Polyangium spumosum: one gene and its partners. The protein of the gene in region 3 interacts with the protein of the main gene of each other region in a pairwise test. Links are inferred from orthologs where the notes say so. Each region holds a gene or a part of one and is shown on either strand. Other genes may lie near its edges.

Evidence for each region.
Region 1: the proteins of GF068_RS02230 (region 3) and GF068_RS37045 interact in binary tests that used the Escherichia coli proteins (3 or more experiments, as listed by UniProt). The link is inferred for Polyangium spumosum from one-to-one orthologs.
Region 2: the proteins of GF068_RS02230 (region 3) and GF068_RS28725 interact in binary tests that used the Escherichia coli proteins (3 or more experiments, as listed by UniProt). The link is inferred for Polyangium spumosum from one-to-one orthologs.

Annotation. Positions count from the first base shown.
Region 1 is NZ_WJIE01000018.1:12,296-21,676, forward strand. Bases 2,217-5,212 are described here. They hold GF068_RS37045 (LytR/AlgR family response regulator transcription factor), read left to right. Parts: upstream 2,217-3,343; coding sequence 3,344-4,081; downstream 4,082-5,212. Other genes in these bases: GF068_RS37040 (sensor histidine kinase), read left to right, coding at 2,331-3,347; GF068_RS37050 (hypothetical protein), read left to right, coding at 4,177-4,545; GF068_RS37055 (antibiotic biosynthesis monooxygenase family protein), read left to right, coding at 4,573-5,124; GF068_RS37060 (hypothetical protein), read right to left, coding at 5,164-5,212. In the rest of the region: GF068_RS37030 (TetR/AcrR family transcriptional regulator), read left to right, coding at 180-881; GF068_RS37035 (cytochrome P450), read left to right, coding at 919-2,106; more of GF068_RS37060, read right to left, coding at 5,213-5,775; myxochelin non-ribosomal peptide synthetase MxcG, read left to right, coding at 6,093-9,381. UniProt on the Escherichia coli protein: Member of the two-component regulatory system BtsS/BtsR, which is part of a nutrient-sensing regulatory network composed of BtsS/BtsR, the low-affinity pyruvate signaling system YpdA/YpdB and their respective target proteins, BtsT and YhjX.
Region 2 is NZ_WJIE01000009.1:202,596-211,819, reverse strand. What follows is about bases 3,794-6,632. They hold GF068_RS28725 (sulfate/molybdate ABC transporter ATP-binding protein), read left to right. Parts: upstream 3,794-4,592; coding sequence 4,593-5,672; downstream 5,673-6,632. Other genes in these bases: GF068_RS28715 (PHP domain-containing protein), read left to right, coding at 6,377-6,632; GF068_RS28720 (hypothetical protein), read left to right, coding at 5,794-6,318; GF068_RS28730 (sulfate ABC transporter permease subunit), read left to right, coding at 3,794-4,586. Also shown: eno (phosphopyruvate hydratase), read left to right, coding at 1-867; GF068_RS28750 (RNA recognition motif domain-containing protein), read right to left, coding at 950-1,411; GF068_RS28745 (universal stress protein), read left to right, coding at 1,825-2,268; GF068_RS28740 (hypothetical protein), read right to left, coding at 2,277-2,513; sulfate ABC transporter permease subunit CysT, read left to right, coding at 2,906-3,748; more of GF068_RS28730, read left to right, coding at 3,741-3,793; more of GF068_RS28715, read left to right, coding at 6,633-7,480; GF068_RS28710 (VWA domain-containing protein), read right to left, coding at 7,519-9,224. UniProt on the Escherichia coli protein: Part of the ABC transporter complex CysAWTP involved in sulfate/thiosulfate import. Responsible for energy coupling to the transport system.
Region 3 is NZ_WJIE01000001.1:511,514-520,795, forward strand. The notes cover bases 4,094-6,990. They hold GF068_RS02230 (glutamate-5-semialdehyde dehydrogenase), read right to left. Parts: upstream 6,230-6,990; coding sequence 4,958-6,229; downstream 4,094-4,957. Other genes in these bases: rsfS (ribosome silencing factor), read right to left, coding at 4,094-4,922; GF068_RS02235 (hypothetical protein), read left to right, coding at 6,288-6,632; GF068_RS02245 (class II glutamine amidotransferase), read right to left, coding at 6,923-6,990. Also shown: GF068_RS02200 (PDDEXK family nuclease), read right to left, coding at 22-942; 23S rRNA (adenine(2503)-C(2))-methyltransferase RlmN, read left to right, coding at 1,029-2,162; Sec-independent protein translocase protein TatB, read left to right, coding at 2,172-2,723; twin-arginine translocase subunit TatC, read left to right, coding at 2,720-3,589; GF068_RS02220 (23S rRNA (pseudouridine(1915)-N(3))-methyltransferase RlmH), read right to left, coding at 3,586-4,023; more of rsfS, read right to left, coding at 4,035-4,093; more of GF068_RS02245, read right to left, coding at 6,991-7,735; GF068_RS02250 (MFS transporter), read right to left, coding at 7,843-9,210; GF068_RS02255 (PEP/pyruvate-binding domain-containing protein), read right to left, coding at 9,224-9,282. UniProt on the Escherichia coli protein: Catalyzes the NADPH-dependent reduction of L-glutamate 5-phosphate into L-glutamate 5-semialdehyde and phosphate. The product spontaneously undergoes cyclization to form 1-pyrroline-5-carboxylate.

The DNA of each region.
Region 1 (9,381 bases), on a different replicon or contig from region 3:
TTCAAGGTGTTCCCGGGTGACGACGCGACGGGGAGGTTCGGCGCGGGACACGGCCGCGTGGCGCCGGGCCCACACGTCCACCCGTGTCCGTTTCTCCCTTGCCGCCGAGACCCAGCCTGCTACCTTGCCCGCTGACCAGATGACCGATTTATCAAAACTGGTCAACAGGTCAGCGAGGAATGTACCCCGTGTCCCAGCACGCGCAACAGGCCAGCAGCCGCGCCGACCGGATCCTCGACGCCGCGGCCACGTTGCTGCTGCGTATGGGTTACCGGAAGGTGACCATCGAGGACATCGCCAAGCAGGCGGACATCGGCAAGGGGACGGTGTACCTGCACTGGCGCTCCAAGGAGCAGCTCTTCCAGGCGCTGCTCCGGCGTGAATCCATCGCCCTCGTCGAGGAGATGCGGGCCGGGTTGCGGAAGGACCCGGCCGAGAGCAGGCCCCACCGCATCGCGCGGAGCAAGTTCCTGACGACCCACCAGAGGCCGCTCACGATGGCGCTGGTGCTCGGAAACGCCGAATTGCTCGGCAAGCTGACGCAGAGCCCCGTCTCCAGCCAGGAGCTGCTCTCGACGAACCGCTCCTTCGAGGTGATGATCCGCCACGGCCTGCTCCGCGCGGACGTGCCGAACATCGTTTATGCGATGCGGGCCGCGTCTGTCGGGTTTTACCTGCTCGGCGCCCTCGACCCCGCGAGCGCCGGCCCCGACCTTGAGGCCAGGGCCGACGCCCTCGCCCACACCATCCGGCACGCCTTCGAGCCTGCCGGCGAGCCACGAAAGGAGGCAACCGCGGCGGCCGCCGCCGAGCTCTGCGCAATATTCGACGATCTCATCGCCTGCTACCGCAAATGGATCTACGCCGCCGAGCCCGGCTGATCCCCGGACCCGGAAGCGCGCTGAAAAGGGGAACGCGATGACCACGCTGGCAGATACCTGGGGCATTCACAAAGCGCAGTTCTGGATACGCGGGCAAGTGCCGGACGAACCCGTCCGGTTCGCTCCCGAGCTCGGGATGTGGAACGTCTACGGCTACCCGGAGACGCTGCGGATCCTCGGCGATCCCGGCCTGTTCTCCTCCAACACCCTCCGCCTCGTCCCGGACATCCGGCGATCCACCGAGGGCAACCTGGTGCAGATGGACCCGCCGGAGCACAAGAAGCTCCGGAACCTCGTCAGCCACGCCTTCACGCCGAAGGTCGTCGCGGACCTCGAGCCGCGGATCGCGCGTCTGACCCACGAGCTGCTCGACGCGGTGGACGGGCGGGACCGGATGGAGCTCGTGGCCGATCTCGCGTATCCGCTCCCGGTCATCGTCATCGCCGAGCTCCTGGGGGTGCCCAGCGGCGACCGCGACACGTTCAAGCAATGGGTCGACAAGATGCTGGAGAACTCCACGCAGTTCTCCCTCGTCAATCGCTCCGAGGAGCAGGAACGCAGGCTGCAGGTGGCGCTCGAGCAGAGCAAGCTCCTGACCGACTACCTCGGTGAACACGCCGCCGAGCGCAGGCGAAAGCCACGCGAGGACTTGCTCACCAAGCTCGTCGAGGCCGAAGTGGACGGCGACCGCCTCACCGAGACCGAGGTCGCCAATTTCGCGAACGTCCTGCTCATCGCGGGGCACATCACCACGACCATGCTGCTCGGCAACACGGTGCTCTGCCTGGACACGAACCCGGAGCAGAAGGCGCGTGTGCGCGCGGACCGGTCTCTGGTCCCCGCCGCGATCGAGGAATCGCTGCGCTTCTTCAGCCCGTTCGCGGCCCTCGGCCGGGCCACGACGAGCGCGGTCGAGCTCGGCGGCAAGACGATCCCGGCCGATCAATTGCTCATGGTGTGGATCGCGGCGGCGAACCGGGATCCGAGGCAGTTCACGAATCCAGACGTGTTCGACGTGTCCCGTGACCCGAACCCGCACGTCGCCTTCGGACGAGGCATCCATTTCTGCATCGGCGCTCCCCTGGCCCGGCTGGAAGGCCGGGTCGCGTTGAACATCCTGATGGATCGTTTCCCGGGTTTGCGTATGGATCCCGAGGCGCCGCCGGACTTCATCCCCAGCCCGAACATGACCGGGGTGCGCAAGCTGCCGCTGCTGCTCCGCTGAAGGGGAAGCCGCGCCGAGCTCCGTCGCCGGCTTCCTCGACGCTCGTGGACGTCACCACGGCGTCGCCGCTCATCCGCCGGGAGAGACCATCCATCCGGGGCGGGTTGATCCCCGCAAGCGAGGCCCGCTACGCTCCGCCTCGTATGGGGAGGCCCTCCGAAAGCAGCCAGAGCAGCCGTCTCGAGGTCACCCTGCCGGGGAGCGGAGACCTCATCCCTCGCGAGATGCTGTGGCTCTACCCGATCGTGCCGTTCGCGGCCGCGCCGCTGCTCGCCGGGGACCTCTTCGTGGTGCGTCTCGAAGAGGCGCTCGTGCGGATCGCCGGGATCTATTTCCCTTTCATCACGATCTCGTTCTCCTTCCACGCGCTCTACGTCTGGGTGATGCCCGGGCTGGTGGCGCGCCTCCGCACGCCGTTCTCGCGCGGCGCGCTCCACGTCGCGGTCACGACCGCGGTCCCGGTCGTCCTGGCCCCGCTCATCCTCGCCGTGAAGGGGAGGTTCTTCCCGGGACAACACAAGCTCGCCAAGTTCGCCCTCGAGTGCGTCATCATCTCGTGGATCTACATCTTTCCGGCGCTCATCGTGCAGCGCCTGCGGAACCGAGCCCAGAACGTCGAACGAATGGCCCAGCTCGAGCGGCAGGCCGCGCTCGAGGCCCAGCTCAAGGCGCTCCAGGGCCGCACGAACCCGCATTTTTTCTTCAACAGCATCAACACGGTGGCGAGCCTCATCCCCGAGGACCCCGCGCTCGCCGAGCGCACCCTCGAGCGTATGGCCGATCTCTTCCGTTACGCGCTCGACAGCTCGAAGATCCGGCTCGTCACGCTCCGGCGCGAGGTGGAGATGGTGCGCGATTATCTGGCCATCCAGTCCGCGCGGTATGGATCGCGCCTCCGCGCCGAGGTCGAGCTCGACGAGCGGGCCGCCGAGGTCCTCGTCCCGCCGCTCCTCCTGCAGCCTCTCGTGGAGAACGCGATCCTGCACGGCATGGCCCACCGGCAGAGCGGCAGCGTGCTCGTGCGCGTGCGGCACGAGGGGCACCACGTCTCGCTCGAGGTGCTCGACGACGGGCCAGGGCCCTTCGCCTCGGAGCACCGCGGCAGCCAGACGAGCATGGAGGACCTCCGCGAACGCTTGCACCTGCTTTATGGGGAGCACGGAGCGATCACCCTTTCGGCGGCGCCCCTCGGAGGCTGCCTCGCGCGGGTGGCCATTCCGGTGAAGGACGGTCTGGCATGAAGATCCTGGTCGTCGACGACGAAGAGCCCGCGCGCCGGCGCTTGATCCGCCTGCTTCGAGACGTCCCGGGCGCCGAGGTCGTGGGGGAGGCCGGGGACGGGGATGAAGCGCTCCGGCGAATCGAGACGCTGGGGCCCGAGCTCGTGCTGCTCGACATCCGGATGCCCGGCCTGGATGGGCTCTCGCTCGCGCAGCGGTACACGGACCTGCCGCCCCTCGTATTCATCACCGCGTACGATGAATACGCCGTGCAGGCCTTCGAGGTGAACGCGGTCGACTATCTGCTCAAGCCCGTGCGCCCGGAGCGGCTGCTCTCCGCCATCGAACGCGCGCGCCAGCGGCTCCTCGCGACCAGGGAGGCAGCGGCCCGCGCCCTTGCGGCGGTGGCGAGCCGCGGGACGCCGTCGGCGCGTATCGTCACCGTCACGCGCGGGGTCATCCGCTTCTTCGATGCCCGCGACGTCACGCGATTCTGGAGCAGCGACAAGTACACGCTCTTCCGCGCGGACCGGGACGAACATTGCACCGAGGAGCCGCTGTCCACGCTCGAGGAGCGGCTCTGCGCCCACGGCTTTTTGCGCGTGCACCGGGGGGAGCTCGTGCACATCGGCAGCGTGAAGGCCCTGCACCGCGTGGAGGGCAGTTACGAGGTCGAGCTCAAAGATGGCCAGGTCGCGCGCGTGAGCCGGCGCTCCTTGCCCGCGGTGAAGGCGGCGCTCGGCCTGGAGGAGTAGCCGCTCATCGGCCAGGACGTGCCGCCCATCCGCTCTCCCGCGCCGCGTATCGGATCGGACCGGCGACGAACGGCGTGGCCTGTAGCTTTCGGGGCATGCGACGAACGGTCCTTGCCTCCCTGATGATGCTGGCCGCGGGGCTCGCGGTGGCCCACGCGGCCTCGCCCGAGCGGCCCGCCGAAAACCCCCTTTTGCGGTACGCGCTCGGGCCTTCGGCGAAGTTCGGCTTCACGGGGCGCGTCGAGGAGCGCCTGTCTGCGGGTTCCTACCTCTATCTCCGCGTGCGGGACGCGGCCGGTGCTGGGCACTGGGTCGCCACGCTGACGTCCACCGCCTCCGCGGCGGATGACGTCGACGTCCGGGTCTTCGCGCGCGCCGAAAACTTCCAATCGAGGCGCCTGGGCCGCGACTTCTCGCCGCTCCTCTTCGGCGCCGTTCGATCCCGATCCCCCGAAAACCGCTGATCTCTTGCTTCGAAAAGGAGTCACACCATGAACCTCAACTTCGCCACGACGGCTCTCCTCTCCGTTTCCCTCCTCGCGTGCGGCGGCTCGGACGCCGAGCCACCCTCGCAACCGCCCCCCGTCACGAGTGGCGACGGCTGTGTGCGCGACGAGCTGGAGCCCGATTTCGAGCCCACTCCATTGCAGGGCGCAGGGGTCGACGCCGAGGGGAAGCTCGCGCCGGGGACCTATCTCGTGAGCAGCACCTATATCCACCGGAAGGGCACGCCGGAGTCCGACGCGAAGTTCGGCGAGCTCGTGGGCCCCATCGTCCAGGCGCTCCAGAGCCAGCCAGGGCTCGTGGCGTTCCAGCTCGGCACCTCCGCGAGCTGCAGCGCGGGGCGCACGCTCACCGTCTGGGAGGACGAAGAGGCGATGTACCAGTTCGTCGGCAGCCCCGCGCACGCCGAGGCAATGGCGCGTACCGGGGAAGTGAGCCGCGGCGATAGCGTGGTCACGAGCTGGCAGGATGACGAGCGCGGCGCCACCTGGGAGAAGGCGCTCGAAAAGCTCGCCGCGGAGACGGGTCCTACCTACTAACCCGACGCTGCGAGCGGATCTCCTCGGGCACCCGCCGGATCACGGGAGCACGTCGAGGAGCTGGCGGCGCACGCCGGGGTTCAGCCTCACCGACAGATCGGGCAGCAGGATTTGCGGTTGCAGGACATAGACCCACCGGCCGTTGCGATAATAAAGAAAGTTGAACGCGTTCGCCACCCCCTGGGGGCCCATCACGTTGGCGTAATCGTCCCAGTTCACGATGGAGTGGACGGGCTGGTTCAGGTTGTTGATGTGGTTCCACACCGCCTGCACGTTGGGGTGCTGGTGGTGATAGAGGCGAAAGTACCCCCCGCCGTTCGGCGAGTCGGTCGCCACCAGGGCGCAGCCGTTCATCGCGGCGGTGAACACGAAGGGCGTCTGGGGGTTCTGGCGGGGGACGTCCACGTAGCCCGGCAACCCGTGACCCTGGAGGAAGGGGCACCAGTACGCCTGGATCGGGAGTTCGTTGCCGCCGGCGTTCGCGTTGACGACCGTGAGATCCACCGCGTTCTGGTTCCGGTTCGGCCAGCGGAGGTCGAAATGTCCCATTTTGAGATGGGTCAGCATGCCGATGCGGCGGCCTTCGTTCCCGTGGTTGTTGCGCATGATCCAGCGCACGGAGTTGACCGCGAACATGCTGGTGTACGCCACGGGGTCGGCCCTGAACCTCGTGTTGTGGTTGTCCATTCATCCAGTGGAGAATGGCTGGCTCCGAGCGTCAAGCGTGAAGCGCGCGCCCCTCCCGCCCCCCACCCCTCCCGCCCCCCGCGCTGGTCGATTCCACGAAGGTCCCGGGCATCGGGCCCATTCCGAATCCAGAACCACTCCTTGGGCCCCTGGCCCATGTCTGTTGTGTTCTTCACATCTGTTGAATGTGAGCCAGGATCCATAGCGATATGGACTTGACTTTGAACTTCATTTTCAACAAAGTTGGTGGAGTCTGCATCAAGGAAGTGGTCGGGACAACAATGCACAAGCGAGTTGGCGAGCGCTGGCCTCTCTCGGCCGCGCAGCACGGTATCTGGCTGGGCCAGGCGCTCGACCCGGCGAGCTCGCTCTACAACGCCGGCGAGTGCATCGAGATCTGCGGAGCCGTGGATCCGGCGGTCTTCGAGGCTTCCGTGCGTCAGGCGAACGCCGAGGCCGAGACGTTGCACATGCGGTTTTTCCCGGCGGAGGAGGGCCCGCAGCAGATCCCGAGTCCTTCTCTCGACTGGCCCATGCATCGAATCGACGTCGGCGCCGAGGCCGATCCATGGGCGGCCGCGCGAGCGTGGATGCAGGCGGACCTCGAGACGACCGTCGATCTCCAGCGCGGACCACTCTTCGCGGAGGCGCTCTTCATGGCCGGCCCCGACCGGACCTACTGGTATCAGCGGGCGCACCACATCGCGCTCGACGGTTTTGGATTCTCGCTCGTCGCGCGGCGCGTGGCGGAGCTGTATACCGCGCGGATCGAGGGCCGAGATCGCGTCGGCGCGCCGTTTGGTTCGCTGCTGCGCGTCCTCGAGGAAGACCTCGCTTATCGCGCGTCCCCCGATTGCGCTCGCGACCGCGACTTCTGGCTCCGACGCTTCGCCGATCGCCCCGAGGCCGTGAGCCTCGGCGGCAGGCCCGGCATGGTTTCTCGCAGCGCATCCCGAATTACGACCTCACTTTCGCCCTCGACGATGGAGCGAATGCAGGAGGTGGCGCGTCGCGCGGGCGCGACCTGGCCCGACGTGATCCTCGCCGCGACGGCGGCATATACGCATGGCATCACCGGCGCAGGGGAGCTCGTCCTCGGCCTGCCGGTGATGGGCCGCCTGGGCTCCGTTTCTCTGCGTATCCCGAGCATGGTGATGAACATCGTGCCGCTGCGTGTCCCGATCCCGAGAGAAGCGAGCCTGTCCGCGCTCGTCCGGGCGGTCGCGGAGGAGATTCGCGTGATACGGCCCCATCTGCGCTACCGGTACGAGCAGCTCCGCCGCGACCTCAAGCTCGTCGGCGGGGATCGGCGGCTGTTCGGCCCGGTGGTGAACATCATGCCGTTCGATTACGATCTGCGGTTCGGTGTCCACCGCGCCCTCGCGCACAACATCTCCGCCGGGCCGGTCGAGGACATCTCGATCAACGTGTACGCGCGATCGGACGGGCGCGGGCCCCGCGTCGATTTCGACGCCAATCCGGATTGTTACAGCGCCGAGGAGCTCGCGGCGCACGAGCAACGATTCCTGGGTTTTCTCGAGGCGGCCCTGTCCGCTCCCGCCGAGCCGATCGCCGGGATCACGATCCCCGGAGCCGCGGCGCCGTGCATGGCGGCGCATTCGCCCGGTATCGTCCTCGACGGCGGGCCGCTCCCCTGCCCGGCGCGTGACGTCGTCGAGCGGATCCTGGAGCGAGCGCAAGAACAGCCCACCGCGACGGCCCTCGAGCACGGCCCTCGGTCGATGACCTATGGCGAGCTCGTGCTCGCCGCCCGGCGGCTCTCGGCCCGCCTCGTGGCGCTCGGCGCCAGACCGGGCGCGCTCGTGGCGGTGCTCTTGCCCCGCGGCGTGGAGGCCATCACCGCCATTCTCGCCACGCTGCTGTCCGGCGCGGGATATCTGCCGCTCGATCCCCAGGGGCCGACCAGCAGGACGGCGGCGATCCTCGCGGACGCCGGCCCCGCGGTGGTCGTCACGTCATCTCTGTATGCCGCTCGAGCGAGGCAGGCGCATCGGGCCTGCGTCGTGGTGCTGGACGAGGAGGTCCTCCCGGACGCGCTGGAAGCGCCGGTGTTCCCGGGGAAGGAGGAGCCGGCGTACGTGATTTACACGTCCGGCTCGACGGGTCGCCCCAATGGTGTCGTGATCAGCCGCGCGTCGCTCGCGCATTTCGTGGCCGGCGCTGCCGATCGGTATGGGTTTCAGCACGACGATCGGGTGCTCCAGTTCGCGCCGCTGCATTTCGACGCGAGCGTGGAGGAGGTGTTCCTCACCTTGTGCGTGGGCGCCACGCTGGTCTTGCGCACGGAGGAGATGTTGCAATCGGTCCTCCGGCTGCTCGACGCCTGCGCCGAATACACGATCACCGTGCTGGACCTGCCCACGGCGCTCTGGCACGAGGTGGCCTACAGCCTCTCGACGGGCGCAGCCTCGTTTCCGCCCTGCATTCGCACCGTCATCATCGGCGGGGAGGCTGCCCTCCCGGAGCGCGTGGCTCGGTTTCGCCGCGCCGTCGGGCCCGCGGTCCGGTTGCTCAATACGTATGGTCCCACGGAGGCGACCGTCGTGGCCACGTGCGCCACGTTGTGCGGCGACGCGTCCGCGCCCGAGCGTGACGAGGAAGTCCCGATAGGCACACCGCTGCCCGGCGTCCGCGCGGCCGTCCTCGGCGCGGACCTTCGGCTCGTCGCGCGCGGCGTCGTGGGGGAGCTCCATTTGATGGGTGGAGGGCTGGCCACGGGGTATCTCGGGCAGCCGGAGCTGACCGCCGCGCGTTTCACGACCCTCGAATGTTTCCCCGATCGGCCCCGCGCGTACCGAACCGGGGACCTCGTCCGGCAAGACGAGGACGGCCAGCTCGTCTTCGTCGGCCGCGTCGACGAGGAGCTCAAGATCAGCGGGCACCGCGTCGATCCGGGCGAAATCGAGACCGTACTGCTTCGTTTCCCGGGCGTGCGCGAGGTCGCGGTGGTGGGGGCCGTCCTGCCAGGCGGCGTCAAGCGCCTCGCCGCGCATGTCGTGGCCGACGCTCCCCTCCCCTCGCCCGCCGCGCTCCGCCGGCACGCGCAGTCGGCATTGCCACCTGCCTCCGTCCCTTCGGCCATTCTGTTCATCGATCGATTGCCGAGGACCAGCACGGGCAAGATCGACCGGGCCGCGCTGCGCGAGGCGGAAATCACCCGCTCGGCCGCGTCGGGCCTCCCGACGACGGACCTCGAGAAGGTCGTCCTTTCGGTCTGGGAGCAAGTCCTCGGGATGGGCGACCTCTCCGTGGAAGATGATTTCTTCGAGCGCGGCGGACAGTCGTTGCAGACCATCCAGGTCGCCACGCGCCTCGGGATCGCGCTCGGGCGCGAGATCCCGGTCGCGATGGTGTTTCGTCATCCGACGATCGCCGAGCTCTCGCGGGCCCTGGAGCAAGGCGTCGCGAAGGTCTCCGCGGGGCTCACGGATGTAATGCTGGCCGACGCCGTCCTCCCGGAGGACATCGTCCCTCCCGCGCTCGCGCCCTCGCCTTCGCCGTCGTCGCCTCGACAGGTCTTGCTCACCGGCGCGACCGGGTTTGTCGGGG
Region 2 (9,224 bases), on a different replicon or contig from region 3:
GCCGCGCGTGTGCTGCCGACGCCGCTCATGAACATCCTGAACGGCGGCGTGCACGCCGACAACGGCCTGGAAGTGCAGGAGTTCATGATCGTGCCTTACGGCGCGCCCTCGTTCGAGGAGGCGCTGCGCATGGGCGTCGAGATCTTCCACACGCTGAAGGGGATCCTGAAGAAGGGCGGGCACGTCACGGCCGTGGGCGACGAGGGTGGCTTCGCGCCGCGCCTCGCCACGAACGAGTCGGCGCTCGGGGAGGTCATGCGCGCGATCGAGGCGGCCGGCTACAAGCCCGGCGAGGACATCGGCCTCGCGCTCGACGCCGCGATGAGCGAGTTCTTCGACGCGGACAAGGGCCTCTACACCTTCGACAAGGGGCCGAAGACGCCCGAGGAGCTCGTCGCGATCTACGAGGACCTCTGCGCGCGTTACCCGATCGTCTCGATCGAGGACGGCTGCGCGGAGAACGACGACAAGGGCTGGAGGCTCATCTCGGAGAAGCTCGGCAAGAAGGTGCAGCTCGTCGGCGACGACCTCTTCGTCACGAACCCCGAGCGCCTCGCGCGTGGCATGTCCGAGGGAATCGCCAACGCCATCCTGATCAAGCTGAACCAGATCGGCACGGTCACCGAGACGCTCGACTGCATCCGCACCGCGGGCGAAGGCGGCTACCGCTCGATCATCTCGCACCGCTCCGGCGAGACCGAGGACACGTTCATCGCCGACCTCGCGGTCGCCACGAACGCGGGCCAGATCAAGACGGGCTCGTCCTCCCGCTCGGATCGCGTGGCCAAGTACAACCAGCTCCTGCGCATCGGCTTCGAGCTCGGCGAGGGACAGATGTTCGCCGCCAAGAAGCCCTTCAAGCGCTGAAGCGCGCACAAAAACGAAGCGCCCCGAAGCCATGCTCCGGGGCGCCTCCGTATCGGGCCGGCTCTCGCCGGACCCTCACGTCCTACCAGCGATCGCCGCGATCCCGACCGCCACGATCCCGGCCGCCGCCGCCGCCACGACCGCCGCGCCGATCGCCGCCGCCACGACCACCGCCGCCGCCGCCACGACCGCCGCCGCCACCACCGCCGCCGCCGCCGTAACCACCGCCGCCGCCGCCGCCCATGCCGCCGCCGCCGCCGCGGAAGCCACCACCACCGCCGCCGCCGCCCGGCGTGCGCTCACGCGCCTCGTTCACGGTCAGGGTGCGACCGTCCAGGCTCTTGCCGTGAAGCGCATCGATCGCCGCCTGCGCTTCCTTGTCGCCCGCCACGTCCACGAAACCGAACCCGCGCGATTGCCCCGTCACCCGATCGGTCATGACCTGGACACCCACCACCTCCACCCCGGCGGCCTGGAAAGCGCTGCGGACGCTCTCCTCGGTGGAATGGAAGGCCAAATTGCCCACGTACAGTCGCTTGCTCATCCTCAGACCACCCGATGCACGACCTCTCCTGACCTTCCCCGGAGGCGACCCGGGCCATGCATCGGATCGCTTCGAGACCACACAGACGAGCGACCGTCAGCCGATACAGATCGAGCGCGCGAGCAAAGCGGGCTGTCAGAGTTCGACGACGAACGGGCCTAGGGCAATCATGAGGCTAACGCCGCGGTCCCCAACACGCAAGCAACTATCGCGACGCGGGAAACGCCGGTTTCCGTAGCTGATCGCCGCGCGAGAGCCGTCCGTCCAGGGTAGGACGCGTCCGCTCCGGCGCGTCGCGCAGGCTGGTTTCGCGCGGGCGAAACGCGCACGATCACGCCACGAGCGGGCGGACGTGATAACGAAGCGGCGCCCCGCGACCTTCCGATCCCGGACCAACGCATCAGGGAGAGACCATGGCGTTCCAGAAGATCCTCGTGCCGATCGACTTCGAAGAGACCTCGCAGCGCGCGCTGGAGAGCGCGCTCGAGCTCGCCACGAAGCTCGGCGCCAAGGTGACCGTCGTTCACGTCTACAGCCTGCCCGTCTACAACTTCCCCGACGGGTCCTACATCCCCACGAGCGAGCTCGCCGAGAGCGTGCAGCAGGGCGCGCAAAAGCAGCTCGACGCCTTCGTCGAGGCGCAGCGAGCCCGCGGCGTCACGCTCGACGCCGTGCTGCGCGAGGGGCGCTCGGCCGACGAAATTTGCCGGACCGCGAAGGAGATCTCGGCCGATCTCATCGTGATGGGCACGCACGGCCGCGGCGCGATCGGCCGCGTGCTCCTCGGCAGCGTGGCCGTGGGCGTGCTCCGCCACGCCGAGGTCCCCGTGATGACGGTCCGCGCGACCGACACGTGACCCGTGTCTCAGCCGCGCGAGAGGGCGCGGATGGCCTGCATGCGCGAGTCTTTCTGATCCGGCGGCAGGAAGACCGACAGCGCCTGCTCGATCGAGCCGAGCGCGCGCGCGAGCTCCGAGGGGCTCATCGTCTCCGCCGTCACCCCCACGCGCGAACACGCGCGCTTGATGGTACCTCGGGCAAACACCTCCGAAAGACCACTGGCGGCAATCACCTTGTCGAAGAGTGTTTCCGGCGGGCTCATGTTCGGGGTGATTACGCTCGTTCCGTCAAGCCGTGGAACGTCGCGTTACGACGCCCGACGCCGGGGTCCACGTGTCCCTCGGCCTGGGCAAGCGCGATCAGGAGACGCGATGAAAGGGCGTGTGGGTTCCCACGCATCGCACTGATCACGTTCGAGGTGGTTACCAGAATCGCGGGGACGCCGCAACCCTGGAGACCTACACCACGTATCGACTGCAGATCACGGGGGAAATTGCAAGGCGGTCCGCACGTGGCGACGCGACCCGAGCGAGGGACGAACCCCCCCTTCGCGCCCCTCCGAGCACATTGTCGCATCTTTCCGATGCAACTTTCAAATCGGGGTTGCGGACGAGCTACGCGGCGCGCCATTCTCACGCTCGATTGAGCACGACCGTGGAGCTGGCCGAAGCCCGGCCGACGAGCCGCTCGAGGGCGCGAGGACAGCAGCTCGGCAAGCTCGGGTTGCGCGTCGCGGCAGGGTCCTACCTCCTGCTCATGGTGGCGCTGCCGGTCGCGACGCTCGCGCGGGAAGGACTCTCCCGCGGGCTCGGCGAGCTCGGTCGGGCCCTCGTCCACCCGGTCGCGCGCGCGGCCATCCTCCTGACCCTGCAGACGGCGCTCGTGATGGCCGCCGTCAACGCGGTGATGGGCACGCTCATCGCGTACGTGCTCGTCCGCTACCGGTTCCCCGGACGCAAGCTGCTCGACGTCCTCATCGACCTGCCCTTCGCCATCCCGACGCTCGTGACGGGCATGATGATCGTCACGCTCCTCGGGCCCCACGCCGCGCTCGGGCAGCTCTTCGAGGCGGCGGGTTTTCGCGTGGTCTACGCCCCGCCGGCGATCCTCCTCGCCCTGCTCTTCGTGACGCTGCCGCTCGTGGTGCGCACGGTGCAGCCAGTGCTGCACGAGCTCGACGGGGCCGACGAGGAGGCCGCCTACACGCTCGGCGCGAGCGAGTGGACGACGTTCCGGCGGGTGACGCTGCCCGCGATCGCGCCCGCCGTCGTCTCGGGCGCGCTGCAGAGCTTCGCGCGGGCCCTCGGCGAGTTCGGCTCGGTGGTCGTGGTGGCCGGCAACATCCCACGGCGGACGCTGACCGCGGCGGTGCACGTGTTCGGGGAGGTGGAGTCGGGCGACGTGCACGCGGCGAGCGCGATGTCGCTCGTGCTCGTGACGATCTCGTTCTGCGTGGTGCTCGTCGTCTCGGCGCGGCAGCGGGGGGCGCATGGCTGAACGAGCAGGCAGACCGAGGGCGGGCGTACGCGCCTCGTTGATCGCGGCGGCCGTGCTCTACGTGGGCGCGCTCGTGCTCTTGCCGGTCGGATCGCTCCTGCGCGGCGCGCTCGGGGGCGGGCTCGGGCCCGTCTTCGAGGTGCTCGCGCGGCCCGACGTGCTCTCCGCGCTCGGCATGACGGCCAGGCTCACGGCGCTCGCGGTCGTGGTGAACGGCGCGCTCGGGACGGCGCTCGCCTTCGTCCTCGTGCGGGATCGGTTCGTGGGAAAACGCGTGCTCTCCGCGCTCGTCGACGTGCCGTTTGCGCTCTCGCCGGTCGCGGTGGGCGTCGTCTTGCTCGCGCTCTTCGGCAAGGGCGGGCTGCTCCGGCCGATCGCGGACGCGCTCGGCGTGGAGGTCGTGTTCGCCTGGCCGGCGATGGCGATGGCGACGTCGTTCGTGACGTTGCCGTTCGTGGCGCGTGAGGTCGGGCCGGTGCTCGAGGAGATGGGCACGGATCAGGAGCTCGCCGCGTACACGCTCGGCGCGTCGCCGCTGACGACCTTCTTTCGCGTGACCCTGCCCGGCATCCGCTGGGGGCTCGCGTACGGCGCGACGCTGACGATGGCGCGCGCGATCGGCGAGTTCGGCGCGGTGCTGCTCGTGTCGGGCGGGGTCGCCGGGCAGACGGAGACGGCGACGGTCTTCGTGTACCGGGCGCTCGAAGATCGGGACGAGCGCGGCGCGTACGTGGTGGCGACGGTGCTCGCGCTCGCGTCGATCGGGCTGCTCTTGCTGCTCGACGTGGCGCGGCGGAAGCGCGGCTCGCGCGTGGAAGTCGAAGGAAAGGGAGGTTAGGCGCTCGTGGGTATCGTGGCGCGTGCGCTCGTGAAGCGGTTCTCCGGCGGCGGCGGCGCGCGCGCGGTCGACGACGTGTCGTTCGAGATCGGGACGGGCGAGCTCGTCGCGCTGCTCGGCCCGAGCGGCGGCGGCAAGACGACGGTGCTGCGGATCCTGGCGGGGCTCGAGGCGCCGGACGGAGGTCGCGTGCTCCTGCGCGGCGTGGACGTGACGTACCAGCGGGTGCAGGAGCGCAACATCGGCTTCGTGTTCCAGGGCTACGCCTTGTTCCGGCACATGACGGTGCGGGACAACGTGGCGTTTGGCCTGACGATCCGGCGGCGGCCGCGGGCGGAGATCGATCACGTGGTGAACGAGCTGCTCGCGCTGGTGCGGCTCTCGGAGCTCGGCGAGAGGTACCCGCACGAGCTCTCGGGCGGGCAACGGCAGCGCGTCGCGCTCGCCCGCGCGCTCGCGCCGGGCCCGAGCGTGCTCCTGCTCGACGAGCCGTTCGGCGCGCTCGACGCGAAGGTGCGGCTCGAGCTGCGCGAGTGGCTGCGGCGCCTGCACGAGGAGCGATCGATCACCACGGTGTTCGTCACGCACGACCAGGAAGAGGCGCTCAGCGTGGCGGATCGGGTGATCGTGATGAACCGCGGCAAGGTGGAGCAGATCGGCACGCCCGAGGACATCTACGATCGGCCGGCGACGGCGTTCGTCGCGGGCTTCGTGGGCTCGATCAACGAGCTCGAAGGCGAGGTGCGCGGCGGACGCGCGGCGCTCGGGAGCCTCGCGGCGGCGGCGCCGCCGGGCGCGGGGGACGGGACGAGCGTACGCGCGTTCGTCCGGCCGCACGACGTCGAGCTCGTGGGCGTGACGAGCCGCGTGGAGCGGCGCAGCAGCGTGGAGGTGGCGACCGCGCGGGTGGAGCGCCTCGTGCGGGTGGGCTTCATGGTGCGGATCGAGCTCCGGCTGGAAGACGGGCAACCGCTGACGGTGGAGCTCGCGAAGGATCGCGTGGCCGAGCTCGGGCTCGTGGAGGGCGAGGACGTGTTCGTGAACCTGCGCGAAGCCAAGCTCTTCGTGCAGGACTATTCGATCTAGGAGCAGGCGCGACGCGGACGCCGAGCGCTCGCTCGGCCTCGATCCGGGCTTGCGTCGGGTGCGCGCCTGCGCGGCGGGATCGAGGGCGCGGATGTGCTACGTTTTCCGGATGAATGGCTTCATGAGATCGAGCGCAGGGCACAGGGTGGGCGGCGACGATCGGCGCGGGGCGCGGTGGGCTCTCCTCGTCGGGGCGGTGATGGCCATGGGCACGTTCGGGTGTTCTTCCGTCGTGAGCGAGCACGACGTGGACGCGAACTTCACCGTCACCCCGCACGTCGACGGGACGTTCTTCTGGTGGAACGAGGTCACGCTCGACGGTGACGTCAACTCGTACGGCGCCGCGCGGCTCGGGTTCGTGCGTGTCTCCGTCGCGCCGCCCGCCGAGGACCTGACGTTCCTCGACCAGATCCTCGGCGAGGCCGTGACATCGACCGGGCGCACGCCGCTCGTCTCGAAGACGGACATCCCCGCGAAGGAGCCCGACCTCATCCTCGACGTGCTCCACGAAGGCGACGTGCGTCCCTTCTTCGAGGACGGCAAGAAGGTCCGCGTCGAGTGGACGGGTCGTACGAACCCGGACTTTCTGGCGTGGCCCCCGGGCGGCATCGAGGTCGACGTGAAAGTGCGGCTCGTCCTCGACTGAGCCGGCGGCTTTCGGCGTTCCGGACGATAGAGGTATCCTGCCGGGCAGGGAAAGGCGGATGCGGTCGAAGACGGGCATGGTTCGGTATGTCGCCCTCGGCGTCGGGGTCGCCGTGGCAGGCGCGGCGGGCATCGTCGCGTTCACGCGTGTCCCGCCCGAGCGCACGGCCGTCGCGGCGCCGCTCACCCTGAACATCAACCTCGAGCCGCCGAAGCTCGGTCCTCCGCGCTTCGCCGAGACGCTCGACGTCTCCACGTTCCAGCGCGGCAACCTGCACACGCACAGCAAGTGGAGCGACGGCGATCGTCCCCCGGAGGACGTGTATCGCTGGTATCGCGGCCACGGCTACACGTTCCTCGCCCTCACCGATCACGAGAACCGCGTCAGCCCGAAGACGTTCGCCGCGCTCGAACGGAAGGACTTCCTCATCCTCGCGGGCGAAGAGGTCACGATGCTGGCGGAGGGCAAACCCGTCCACGTCAACGGCCTCTGCACGAAAAAGACGATCGGCGGCGGCAAGTTCAAGACGAAGCAGAAGGCGCTGCTGCACGGCGTGAGCCGCGTGCACGCGCAGGGCGGCGTCGCCCTCGTGAACCACCCGAACTTCGACTGGGCGCTCACGCTGGACGACGTGCGCGTCACGCGCGGCGCGGAGCTGCTCGAGATCTGGAGCGGTCACCCCTTCGTGAACACGGAGGGCAACGCGGAGCGGCCGTCCCACGAGGCCGTGTGGAACACGCTGCTCGACGAGGGATGGTCGATCGCGGGCGTTGCGGTCGACGACGCCCATCACTACGGCGCGACGACGAAGCCAGGCGTGAAGCCGGCGCGGCCCGGGAAAGGCTGGGTCCAGGTCTTCGCGGAGCGGCTGGATCGAGCGCTCATCTGCGAGGGGCTCGCGAAAGGACGGCTCTACGCGTCGTCGGGCGTGACGCTCACGCGCATCCGCGTGACGGGGAACAAGCTCAGCGTGTGGCCGGAAGAAGAAGGCGCGGTCGTCACGTTCATCGGCGGCGGCGGCAAGGAGCTCGCGAAGATCGAGCGAGGGCCCGAGGGCGACGCGACGTACGAGCTCCGCGGAGACGAGCGCTGGGTGCGCGCGCGCGTGGCGATGCCGGACGGGAAGATGGCCTGGACGCAGGCGTATCGAGTCGTTCGGTAAAACGTTTTTTGGGACGAACGCACCGTTCGTCGTGACGATCAGGAGCGCGGCTGGCCCTTGCGGCGCGCGAGGAGGATCTCGGCCGCCGTGAGCGCGCGGGGCTGCGGCGGACCGGCAGGAGGCGCGCCCTGGGGCGGGTGCGGGGCCGCGGTCGGGGCGTGCGCCTGGGGCCGCGTCGCGGCCGGCGGAGGCTGCGCGAGCGCGGCGGCCGAGGCCGCGGGCAGCGGGGCCTCGCGGGCGGCGCGGTCGCGGGCGGCGCGCTCTTTCGCCTGGAGGAGCGCGCCCACGACGGCGTCGGGCGAGCGCGGATCGGGGCGCGCAGGGGCCTCGGCGGAGGGCTTCGCGCGCAGGGCCTCACGCGTGCGGGCGGCCCAGGCGAGGACGGGCTCCGGCAAGGCGAAGCGACGCGCCGCCACTGCGAGGAGGAGCGCGAAGCCGGCCATCGCGATCAGGATGGGCGTGATGTCCTGGTAGGAGAAGCGCCGCGCGGCGCGGTCGCCGAAGATGCCGGCGAGCGTGTCGCGGCGCTTGCCGCCGGTGAGGTCCGCGATGCGGCCGAGGAGCGCGGCGTCCGAGCCCGTGGGCCGGAGCTCCTCGCCCGCCGTGAGCGCCGCGCCCGCCGTGCCGACGACGTCGCCCGACTGCTCGTCCTTGGCGATCGCGATGTACGTGCCAGGGCGCGAGAGCGGGATCGACGCGGCGTACGCGCCGGCGCCGGTGGCCTCGAGCGCCGTCTCGCGGACGAAGCCGTCGGGCCCGGCGACACGCACCATCAAGCGGCGGAACGACTGCGCGCGGCCGTCGTCGCCGACGACCGTGGCCCGCACGTGCAGCTCGCCGCCCGAGGCGTCGGCCTCGACACGCACGCGGCCGTCTTCGCCCTTGCGGGTGAGGTCACGCGCGAGCTGCCCGACGAGGCGCGCCGCGCCCGGCCACGTCGTCCAACGGCTGCCCCAGCGATCCTTGAGGTCACTCGTGAAGGCGCCCGCGCGACCGACGCCCGCCGACCACACCGCGAGGATCGGATCGCCCTCGGGGCCGGTCAAAAGCACGCTCGCGCGGCCCTTGGGGATCGTCACGACGTACCCGTCGAGCGAGGGCGCCTCGTCGAGCGGCACGCCCGAGAGGATCGGGGACGGCGCGCTGCGCGAGGCGCGGAACTCCTTCTCCACGATCGACGAGCGCGCGGCGAGGATCGTCTCCTGCGTGAAGACGGCGGGCAGGCGGTTGGCGTCCTCGATGAGGTAGAAGCGGCCGCTGCCGAGGCGCGAGAGCGTCTCGAGCTCGGGCACGTCGCCGCCGTTGCCGAGGGCGACGACGCTCGTGGTGATGCCGGCGCGAAGCGCGTTCGAGACCATCGTGCGGCACGGGCCCATCTGCTCGGCGTCGGAGCCGTCGGCGAAGAGGAGCACGTGCTTGAGGTTGACCTTCTCCTTCGCGAGCGCGGCGTACGCGGCCTCGAGCGTGATGTCGACGAGGATGCCGCCTCCGCCGGGGCCCACGCCGCGGATCGCTCGGTCGATCCCGGCCTTGTCGCTCACCGGGCCGAGCGGGACGCTCCAGTTGACCGCGGTGTCGACGTGCAGGACGCCGAGCCGATCGCCGGCGCCGAGCAACGCGGCGCTGCGCGCGGCCGCCTCGTTGGCGAGCTCGAGCTTCGTGTGCGCGCCGGCCGAGGCCGCCATCGAGCCGGAGATGTCGATCCCGATCACCTCGGCGAGGCTGGCGCGGCGCCGCTCTTGTT
Region 3 (9,282 bases):
AGGCGCGGCGCTGGATCGAGCTCAGCGACGAACGGACCCGCTGTCTCCCTGGACCTCGGCGAACACATCGTCGAGCGTGCTCGCGGTGTACGAGCGCTTCGCCCACCGGGACAAGGTCGCGCCGCTGGCGGTCGTGACGCGCGCCTGCGTGGCCTCGGAGAGCTCCCCGAAGCGCTCGCGCAGGACCTCGAGGAGCATCTCGCGGCGCCCCTCCTCGCGCCCCTCCTCGCGCCCCTCTTCGCGCCCCTCGTCCCGCCCCTTCTCCTCCGCGTTTTGCTTGATCGCCAGGAGCTCCGGGTTGCCCTTGCGCTCGAGCGCGCGTACGGCCTCGCGCTCCGCGACCGCGCCGTCGACGAGCGCGCGCACCTGGATCGGCCGCACAAAGCAGGGGTCCTCGATCGTGCCGTTCGGGTCGAGCACCATGAAAGCGCCGTTCTCGTGCGACCACTCGCAGACCTCGCCGCGCTTCACGAGGATCGCGAACACGCGCCGGACGCCGCGCTCCACGAGGTCCTCGGCCTTCTCGCGCACGAGGCCTGGCGCCTGCTCGTTCACGATCTCGAACGAGACCTCCTCGAGGTGCCGCCGCCCCGTCGCGGGATCCGTGCCGTCGCGCCGGACCGACAGGTCCGTCGCGAAGTTCGAGCCCTCCGAGACCCGCGTGAGCAGGTCGATCGAGGCGCGATACCCTTCACGGACGTGCAAGCGGATCACGGCGCCGAGGTTGGCGTGCGCGTCGCCGTGCGGCTCGAGCGCGGGCTGGGCGATGATCTTCCGGCCGCGCACCATCTCGTCACGCGTCATCTCCGGGGCGACGATATGCTGGTCGACCGGAGGGAACCTGCCGGGCGAGCCGGCGGGAGGAAACGAGAGCGCAGCGCCACCCCGGGCGGACGGGGCCAGCATCATCGTGGGGCCGCCGCGGTTCGGAGGGTCCATCATCACCACGGAGCGTAGCAGGTTCCTCCTAGGCCGAGAAGAACGAGACGAGTGCGTCCGGAGCCCCGCTCGACTAGAACGGAGCCGCCGTGCCCCTCGCCCTCCAGGCCACTCTCCCTGACGAGCTCGCCCGCGCTTGCAACATCGACGTGACGGACGCGCGGCGTATCGTCTCCCTCGTGCACCGCACGGGCAACGTGCCCGAGCGCTCGCCCGCGACGATCCGGCGCGCCGCGCTCGACGCCGCCCGCGCAGCCGGCCACGTCCCCTCGATCCGCCTGGAGAGCCGCGCCGCGAGCGCGATCGACCCGTTCGTCAAGTACGCCTTCCGCCTGCCCGACGGGGCCGTCATCGAGACCGTACGGATCCCGCTCGAGCACCCGGGTCGCTTCTCGGTCTGCGTGTCCTCGCAGGTCGGCTGCGCCCTCGCCTGCGCGTTCTGCGCGACCGGGCGCATGGGCCTCGGCCGCAACCTCGAGCCGTGGGAGATCGTCGAGCAGGTCCGGCGCGTACGCGAGGAGCTCGTGGCGTCCCCTCCGGAGAGCCTCGTCGCCGCCGGCGTCCGCCCGCGCGTGCACGGCGTGCTCTTCCAGGGCATGGGCGAGCCCATGGCCAACATCGAGCGCGTCATCCACGCCATCCGCGTGATGAGCGAGCCGAGCGCGCTCGCCATCGACATGCGCAACATCACGGTGTGCACGTCGGGCTTGCCGACCGGGATCCGCACGCTGCTCCGGGAGGTCCCGCAGGTGCGGCTCGGCGTCTCGCTCGGGTCGGCGCGGCCGGGGCGGCGGCGCGCGCTCATGCCCATCGAAGGCGCGCATCCGCTGGACGAGGTGCTCGCGGCTGCGGGTGAGCACGCGCGGGCCACGGGGCGCTCGCCGATGTTCGCGTACACGCTGCTCGCCGGCGAGAACGACGCGGACGAGGACGCCGTGGCGCTCGCGGATCTCTGCCGCTCGTTCGCCGAGGCGCATGGACAGAGGCCTCGGCTGAGCCTGATCCCTTACAACGCGATCGCGGACGGCGCCGCGCCGGATCCCTTCCAGCCCTCCACCCGGCTCGAGGCCTTCCGCGCCGTCCTGCTCGGGCGTGGCGTGGGCACGATCGTGCGGTACTCGGGCGGCGGCGACGTGGGGGCGGCGTGTGGTCAGCTCGCGCGGCCGCTGCTGCGGAAACCGGGGAAGCGTCTCCCGGTGGATTCCGAACCCACGGCGCGCTAGCTTGCTCGCGTGTTCGGATTGAGCTTCGGCGAGATGGTCGTGGTCGTGCTCGTGGCCATCGTGGTGGTGGGCCCGCGGCACTTGCCGAGCATGATGCGGACGGCCGGGCAATGGGTGGCGAAGATCCGCCGCATGAGCACGGACCTCCGGGCGCAGAGCGGCATCGACACGCTCCTCCGCGACGAGGGCATCGACCGGAGCCTCCAGGAGATCCGCGCGCTCTCGAACGTGAACGTGCTCGACGGCCTGGAGAAGCTCGCCGTCCCGGCCGCAGCCGCCAAGGCGGGCGTCCCCTCGCCCGCGACCGCCGCCGCTGCCGCCGTGACCGCCGCGGTGAACATGCCGCCCCCACATGGCGAAGAGCCCGTCGAGATCCTCCGCGAACGCGAGTACCCGCTCGTCGGCTGTGACGCCTACGACGCCTTGCCCGACGACGCGTCCCCCTACGGCGGCGCGGAGCTCGGCGCGACCGATCCCATGGCCCACCATCCGCTGGGCATCGTGGCGACCGACGATCCGACGAGCCGGGTCGTCACGAAGGAGCCGAGCGCGGCGTCATGAGCAACGCAAAGGCGAAGGCGGTCAAGGACGCGGAGCCGGCCCCGATCGACGAAGACGAGGGCGGGGCTCCCATGACGTTCTGGGAGCACCTCGACGAGCTCCGCAAGCGCCTGGTCTACTGCTTCGTCGCGTTCCTGATCTGCGCCGTGCTCACCTGGGAGTACCGCGATCCCCTGCTCGACGTCATCTCCCGGCCCTTCAAGCTCGCGTGGGCCTCGCAAGGCCTGCCGAACCAGGCGACCTTGCACTTCGAGTCGCCGCAGGCCGCGTTCATCGCGTACTTCCAGCTCTCGCTGCTCGGCTCGATCGTGCTCAGCGCGCCGATCCTCTTCTACCAGCTCTGGGCCTTCATCGCGCCCGGGCTCTACGCGCGCGAGAAGCGCTTCGTGATCCCCTTCGTGCTCTCGGCGTCGTCGCTCTTCGCGGGCGGCTGCTACTTCGGCTGGCGCGTCGCCTTCCCCATCACGTTCAACTACTTCCTCGGCCTCGCCGGCACCGTCGGCGGCGGCGAGGGCGTGACGATCACGCCCACCGTCATGATGGGCGAGTACATCGACTTCGTGACGCGGATGCTGCTCGCCTTTGGCATCGTCTTCGAGATCCCGCTGCTCATCCTGTTCCTGTCGCTCGCAGGCATCGTCAATTACTTGCAGCTCATAAGGTTCGGCCGCTGGTTCGTCCTCGTCTCCTTCGTGGTCGCCGCGATCGTCACGCCGCCCGACATCACGAGCCAGATCGTCATGGCCGTGCCGATGCTGATCCTCTACGTGCTCTCGATCGGCCTCGCCTTCCTCTTCGGCAAGAAGCCGACGGAGGCCCAGCGCGAGGCGTACCGGAAGAGCAAAGAGAAGACGAAGCCCGCCTAGTGCGCGTACGGCTCGCCGCGCAGGATCGTCATCGCGCGGTAGATCTGCTCCACGAGCACGAGCCGCGCGAGCCTGTGCGGGAACGTGAGCGTCGACAAACTGAGCCGATCGTGCGCGGCGCGTGACGTCTCCGGGGGGATACCGTCCGCGCCGCCGATGAGGAACGAGACCACGCCCTTGCCGCGAGATCCCGCGCGCTCCACCGCCTGCGCGAACGAGGGGCTGTCGAGCGCGCGGCCCATGACCTCGAGCGCGATCGTCGTCGAGCCCTCGGTCTTCTTCGCGAAGAGCGGGACGAGCCGCGCAGGCGGCGCGTCCTCGAGCTCGATCTCGTCACAAGGCACATACCTCCGCACGCGGCCGAGGTAGTCGTCGAGCGCCGCGCGCAGCGGTTTGTCCTTCACCCGGCCGACGGCGACGACGACGATACGCATGCGATCCGGCTCTACTCTTCCTCGCTCCGGTCCTCGTCGTCGTCCGCGCTGGGCTCATCGTCACCGAACCCCTCGCCCGCGTCCGCCTGCGCGCGGTTCACCTGCGTTGCGGGCCTCGCGCCCGCCTCGCCTTCGGGCACGGCGACGCGGCTCGCGTCCATCCAGAGCCCCTCGATGTCGTAGAGCTGCCGCGCGTCCTCCTGGAACACGTGCACGACGACGTCGCCGTAATCGAGCAGCACCCACGTCGCCGCCGACATGCCCTCGACCGAGATCGGCGCGATCTTCTTCTTGCCGAGCTCCTCCTCGATCCCCTGCGCGATCGAGCCGACGTGCCGATCGCTGCGGCCCGTCATGAGCACCAGGAAATCCGCGTAGTCGACGCGCCCGCGCACGTCGAGGATCTCCACGCCGAGCGCCTTCTTGTCGAGGCCGGCCGTCGCGACCTGGACCGCGAGCTCCCGCGCCGGCGAGGCCGTCTCCGGCACCGGCGCCTTCTTCCCGGCCGCGGCTCGCTTCGGCGCGGCGAGCGGCGCCTTCTTCACGCCCGGCGCGGCCTTGCTGCGGACCTCGCCCTCGGCCTTGCGCCGCGGCAGACCCGGCCGCTTCGCCGTCGCCTTGCTCGCCCCCGCGCCACGCGTCGTCGCTTGCCCGCTCGCGTGCGAGGCGCGCAGCTTCGGCCGGGCCGACTTCTTCCCTGCCTTCACCGCCGCCTTCACGGCCGACGGGCTCACGCGCGAAGGCCGCTCGCCTGCTCCCTCGTCCACGTCGACCTCGCGCGACGGGCGCGCTGCCGTCTTGCTGGCCTTCTTCGTCGCCGTCGTCTTGCTGCTGCTGCTGCTACTACGCGCGGGCTTGGGCGACGCGCCCTCGCCGTCCGATCGCTTCTTGGTTGCCAAGTTCTACCTCACGCGGCCCTCTTCCTCGGGGCCGTTTACCGAATTTGCCCCTCGCCGAAGACGATCCACTTCTTCGCGGTCAGGCTCTCGAGCCCCATCGGTCCATACGCATGGAGCTTCGTCGTCGAGATGCCGATCTCCGCGCCGAGGCCGAGCTCGCCGCCGTCGTTGAAGCGCGTGGACGCGTTCACGATCACGCAGCTCGCGTCGACCGACCGCGAGAACCGCTGCGCTCGCTCGTAGCTCCGCGTGCAGATCACCTCCGTGTGGTTCGACCCGTACTGCGCGATGTGATCGAGCGCCTCGTCGATCGAGCCGACGATCCGCACCGCCAGGATCGGCGCGAGGAACTCCTGCCCGAAATCCTCGGGCGCCGCGGCCTTCACCGACGGGATCACCGCGCGCGTCGCCTGGTCGCCGCGGATCTCGAGCCCCTGCGCCGCGAGCTTGCCGACGCGCGGCAAGAACGCGAGCGCCACGCTCTCGTGCACGAGCAAGCACTCGAGCGCGTTGCACACGCCGGGCCGGCTCAGCTTCCCGTTCTCCACGAGCCGCAGCGCCATGTTGAGATCGGCGCCCTCGTCCACGTACAGGTGACAAACCCCCTTGTAGTGCTGGATGACCGGCACGCGCGCGTGCTCGGTGACGAAGCGGATGAGCCCCTCGCCGCCCCGCGGGATCACGAGATCGATCATCCCCGCGAGCCCCACGAGCAGCCGGATCCCCTCGCGATCGGTCGGCGGCACGATCAACACCGCGTCCGCCGGCAGGCCCGCGGACGCGACCGCGCTCCGCACGAGCTCCCCGAGCGCCGCGTTGGATCGAGCCGCCTCCTTGCCCCCACGCAAGAGCACAGCGTTGCCGCTCTTCAGGCAGAGCGCCGCCGAGTCCACCGTCACGTTCGGCCGCGCCTCGTAGATCATCGCGATCACGCCGAGCGGGATCCGCACCTGACCCACGCTGAGCCCGTTCGGCCGTTGCTTCATGCCGAGCACCTCGCCCACGGGATCCTCGAACGAGGCGATCTGCGCGACCGCCGCGGCGATCCCGAGGATCCGCGCCTCGTCGAGGACCAGCCGATCGACGAGCGAAGGCGCGAGCCCTGCCCTCCGCGCGGCCTCGACGTCCTCGGCGTTCGCGACGCGCAACGGCGACCCCTCGGCCGCCTCGGCGCGCAGGGCCTCCGCGATCGCGACGAGCGCGCGATCCTTCACCTCCCGCGACGCAGTCGAAAGCGTACGCGCAGCCTTTCGGGCGCGCCTTGCGAGCTCGACGAGCTCCTCGGTCCGGATGACGCTGCTCTCCACGGCGTCGAAACCTAACGCGGCTGCCCTCGCAAGGCCAAGGCCGTGCTAGCCTCGGCTCGTGTCGGCTCGCCCGCGCGCTCTCCCCGCCTGGTTCCTCCTCCTGACCCTGGCCCTGCCCACGGGCCTCGGATGCGGCTCCCAAGACGACGAGGGCCCCGCGACCGCCGCCCCCGCAGCGACGATGATCCCGATGGGCGCCCCCGGCGCCGAAGGCGCAAAGTTCGACCTCGCCCCCGCGACGCCGCCGCCGAGGCCCGCCGACGTCCGCCAGAAGGTCGACGGCTCGCAAGATCCCCTCGCGCCCACGCCCCCGAGCCCCTTCGGCTTGCCACCGGAGAACCACCACGAAGCCCCCGTCACGCCCCCACCGCCGAGCATCAAGAGGAAGGGGACCAAGATATGAAACCCCGGTTCGTCCCGCCCCTCGCAGCCCTCATGCTCGTCGCAGCCGCCTGCAGCAGCGCGCCCAAGCCCAAGCCACTGCCAGGAGGCCCGCCCCCCGAATACGAGCCCCCGCGCAGCTTCAACCTCCCCGGTCCCCAGGCCCCGCCCGCCGAAGCGCCGTGACCGGAGCGTAGCGCCGGGGTTTCACCCCGGGCCCGACCAGGGGTTGTCCACCCCTGGACCCCGACCAGGCACGGCCTGGACCGAGGGTGCATCGACTGCGCGAAGCGCAGTCGATGCGGGGAATTTTCAAAAGATGTCCACCCCCCTGGCAGCCACGGCCTGGACCGAAGGTGGAAGAACTGCGCAATGCGCAGTTCTTCCAGCGGGCCGGTGGCGTGTCGTTTCTCGAGGCGGCAGCGCGGCCATGTCAATGCAGAGGAGCGAGCGCTCGGCGACCTCGCGCCAGTCGCCCCCGTGTGGCGCCTCCGACGCAATGCGGACGACGCCCGCCTCGGACGAGACGAACAAGCTCCGGCCAAAACGATGGGCATAAAGCAGCTCGCCGTCGCTCAATAAAAAGTTCGCGGCGCCGAAACGCGGCCGGCCCGTCGCAGCCTCGAGGAAACGAGCGAGCGCCCGATCCACCACGCCCCGAGGCGCCCGGCGGCTGCCAAACGTGGCGCCGACCTCGTCGAGCGCCGTCATCAGAGAAGCGAAGAACCGCTCGCTGTCCGTATCCCCCGTGATCTCCCGCCTCCGCGACCGCGACGTGCGCCGCTCGAGCCAGCCGACGTCCGAGATCGTGCCATTATGCGCGAAGACCCACGCGTCCCGCCGAAACGGATGGGTATTGACGAGCTCGGTCCTCCCGACCGTGGCTTTACGGACATGCGCGACGACGACACGCCCGCGGACGCTCGCCGCAATCGCGCGAAACGCGGGATCGGCCTGGGCACACGTGGGGCTCTTGTGGAGCGCCCAGCCTTTCCCGTCATGGGCGGCAATCCCCCAGCCGTGCGGGTGCTCCGGCGAGAGCGCCGCCAGGCTTTTCGGGGCCGTGGCCAGAGGCTCGGTGGGAGATTCGACGTGCCTGGAAACAACGCCGAAGAGGCGACACATTGGCGCACGTTATAGCCGAGGGTACGAGGACGGGCCAGCTTGCACGGGAATAACGGTTACGGACGGGCGCGCGCGGCCCGCGTCACGTCGTCCGTCCGGCTTTTCCCTCAACGCCCCCCCGCCGCCGCCCCCTCCGCCGCCGCAATACGCCCGGGCAGCAAAGCCGCGCACCCGATCGTCACCACCAGCGCCACCCCGAAGATGAGAAGGCTCGTCCCATGCTCCCGTCGGGCAACCTCGGCCGCCGGCTCCTCCGTGAGCACCAGCCCGAGCACGGTCAGCCCGGCGATGCCGCCGATGTAACGCATCGTCGACGTCAGGCCCGCCGCCATTCCGCTCTTGTCCCGCGGCACATCGCTGATCGACGACGCTTGCGAGGGCGCGCCCGTCAGCCCGAGGCCCAGGCCGAGCAAGCCGAGCGCGGGCACCGCCCCCGTCGTGGAGTCCCAGGGCAAGAGCCCGAGCAGCGCCACGCCCGCGACCGCGACCGCACAACCGACGAGCGCCACCGCCCGCGCCCCGAAGCGCTCGGACGCGCGCCCCGCGAACGGGGAAGCGACGATCATCATCGCCATCATCGCCACCAGCGTATTGCCCACCTCGCGCGGCCCCGCGCCGAAGAGACGCCCCGCCACCTGCGGCAGCTCGAACAGGATCGAATACATCGCGAAGTTCTGGATCGCGATGAGCAAGCTCCCCGCCACGAACGTGCGGCGCCGGAACAACGAAAAATCGATGATCGGATCCGCCGCGCGCCGCTCCCACCACGCAAACGGCACGAACCCCAGGACGCCGACCGCCGCGGCCCATCGATACGCCTCGTTCTCGAGCCCCACCACCACCCCGAGCAGCGACGCCCCGAGCAACACGGAGCCCAGTACGTCGAAGCGCGGTCGCGCCGCCGCGGCCATCTCCTTCGACGGCGCGGGCGCGGGTGCGCCGAGGTGCACGAGCGCCGCCGAGAGGACGAGCACCGGCACGTTCGCGAGGAAAATGGACGTCCAGCCGAAATGTGTCACGAGCAGCGCCCCGACCTTCGGCCCGAGCCCCGCCGACAGCCCCATCATGGCCCCCAGCGCGCCAAACGCGCGCCCTCGCACCTCCGGCGGCAGCTCCGTCCGCAGCAACGCAAACGCGCTCGGCGCGAGGATCGCCCCGCCCGCGGCCATGGCAATACGCGCCGCCGTCAGCCCCGGCAGCACCGGCCAGACCGAGGCGAGCGCCGCCCCGAGCGCGAACAATATCTGCCCCAGCGCGAGCGCCCGCCGATATCCGAGCCTGTCGCCGAGCTTGCCCCCCGGGCTCTGCAAGACGACGTTCGTGAGCAGATAACTCGACACGAGCGCCTGCCGCAAGACACCCGAATCGGCCCCGAGCGTGCGCGACATCTCGGGCAACGCGACCGCCACCATCGTCGAGTTGAGCGGCGCCAGCGCCGCCGAGAGCGCGATCGCGGCGAGCAGGCGCGTCGGCACCCGGGGCCCTCCTTCAGCCACGGGTGATCGCCCTTCGCTGGAGCAGATACAGCCGCCCCGCGGCGAAGGCCC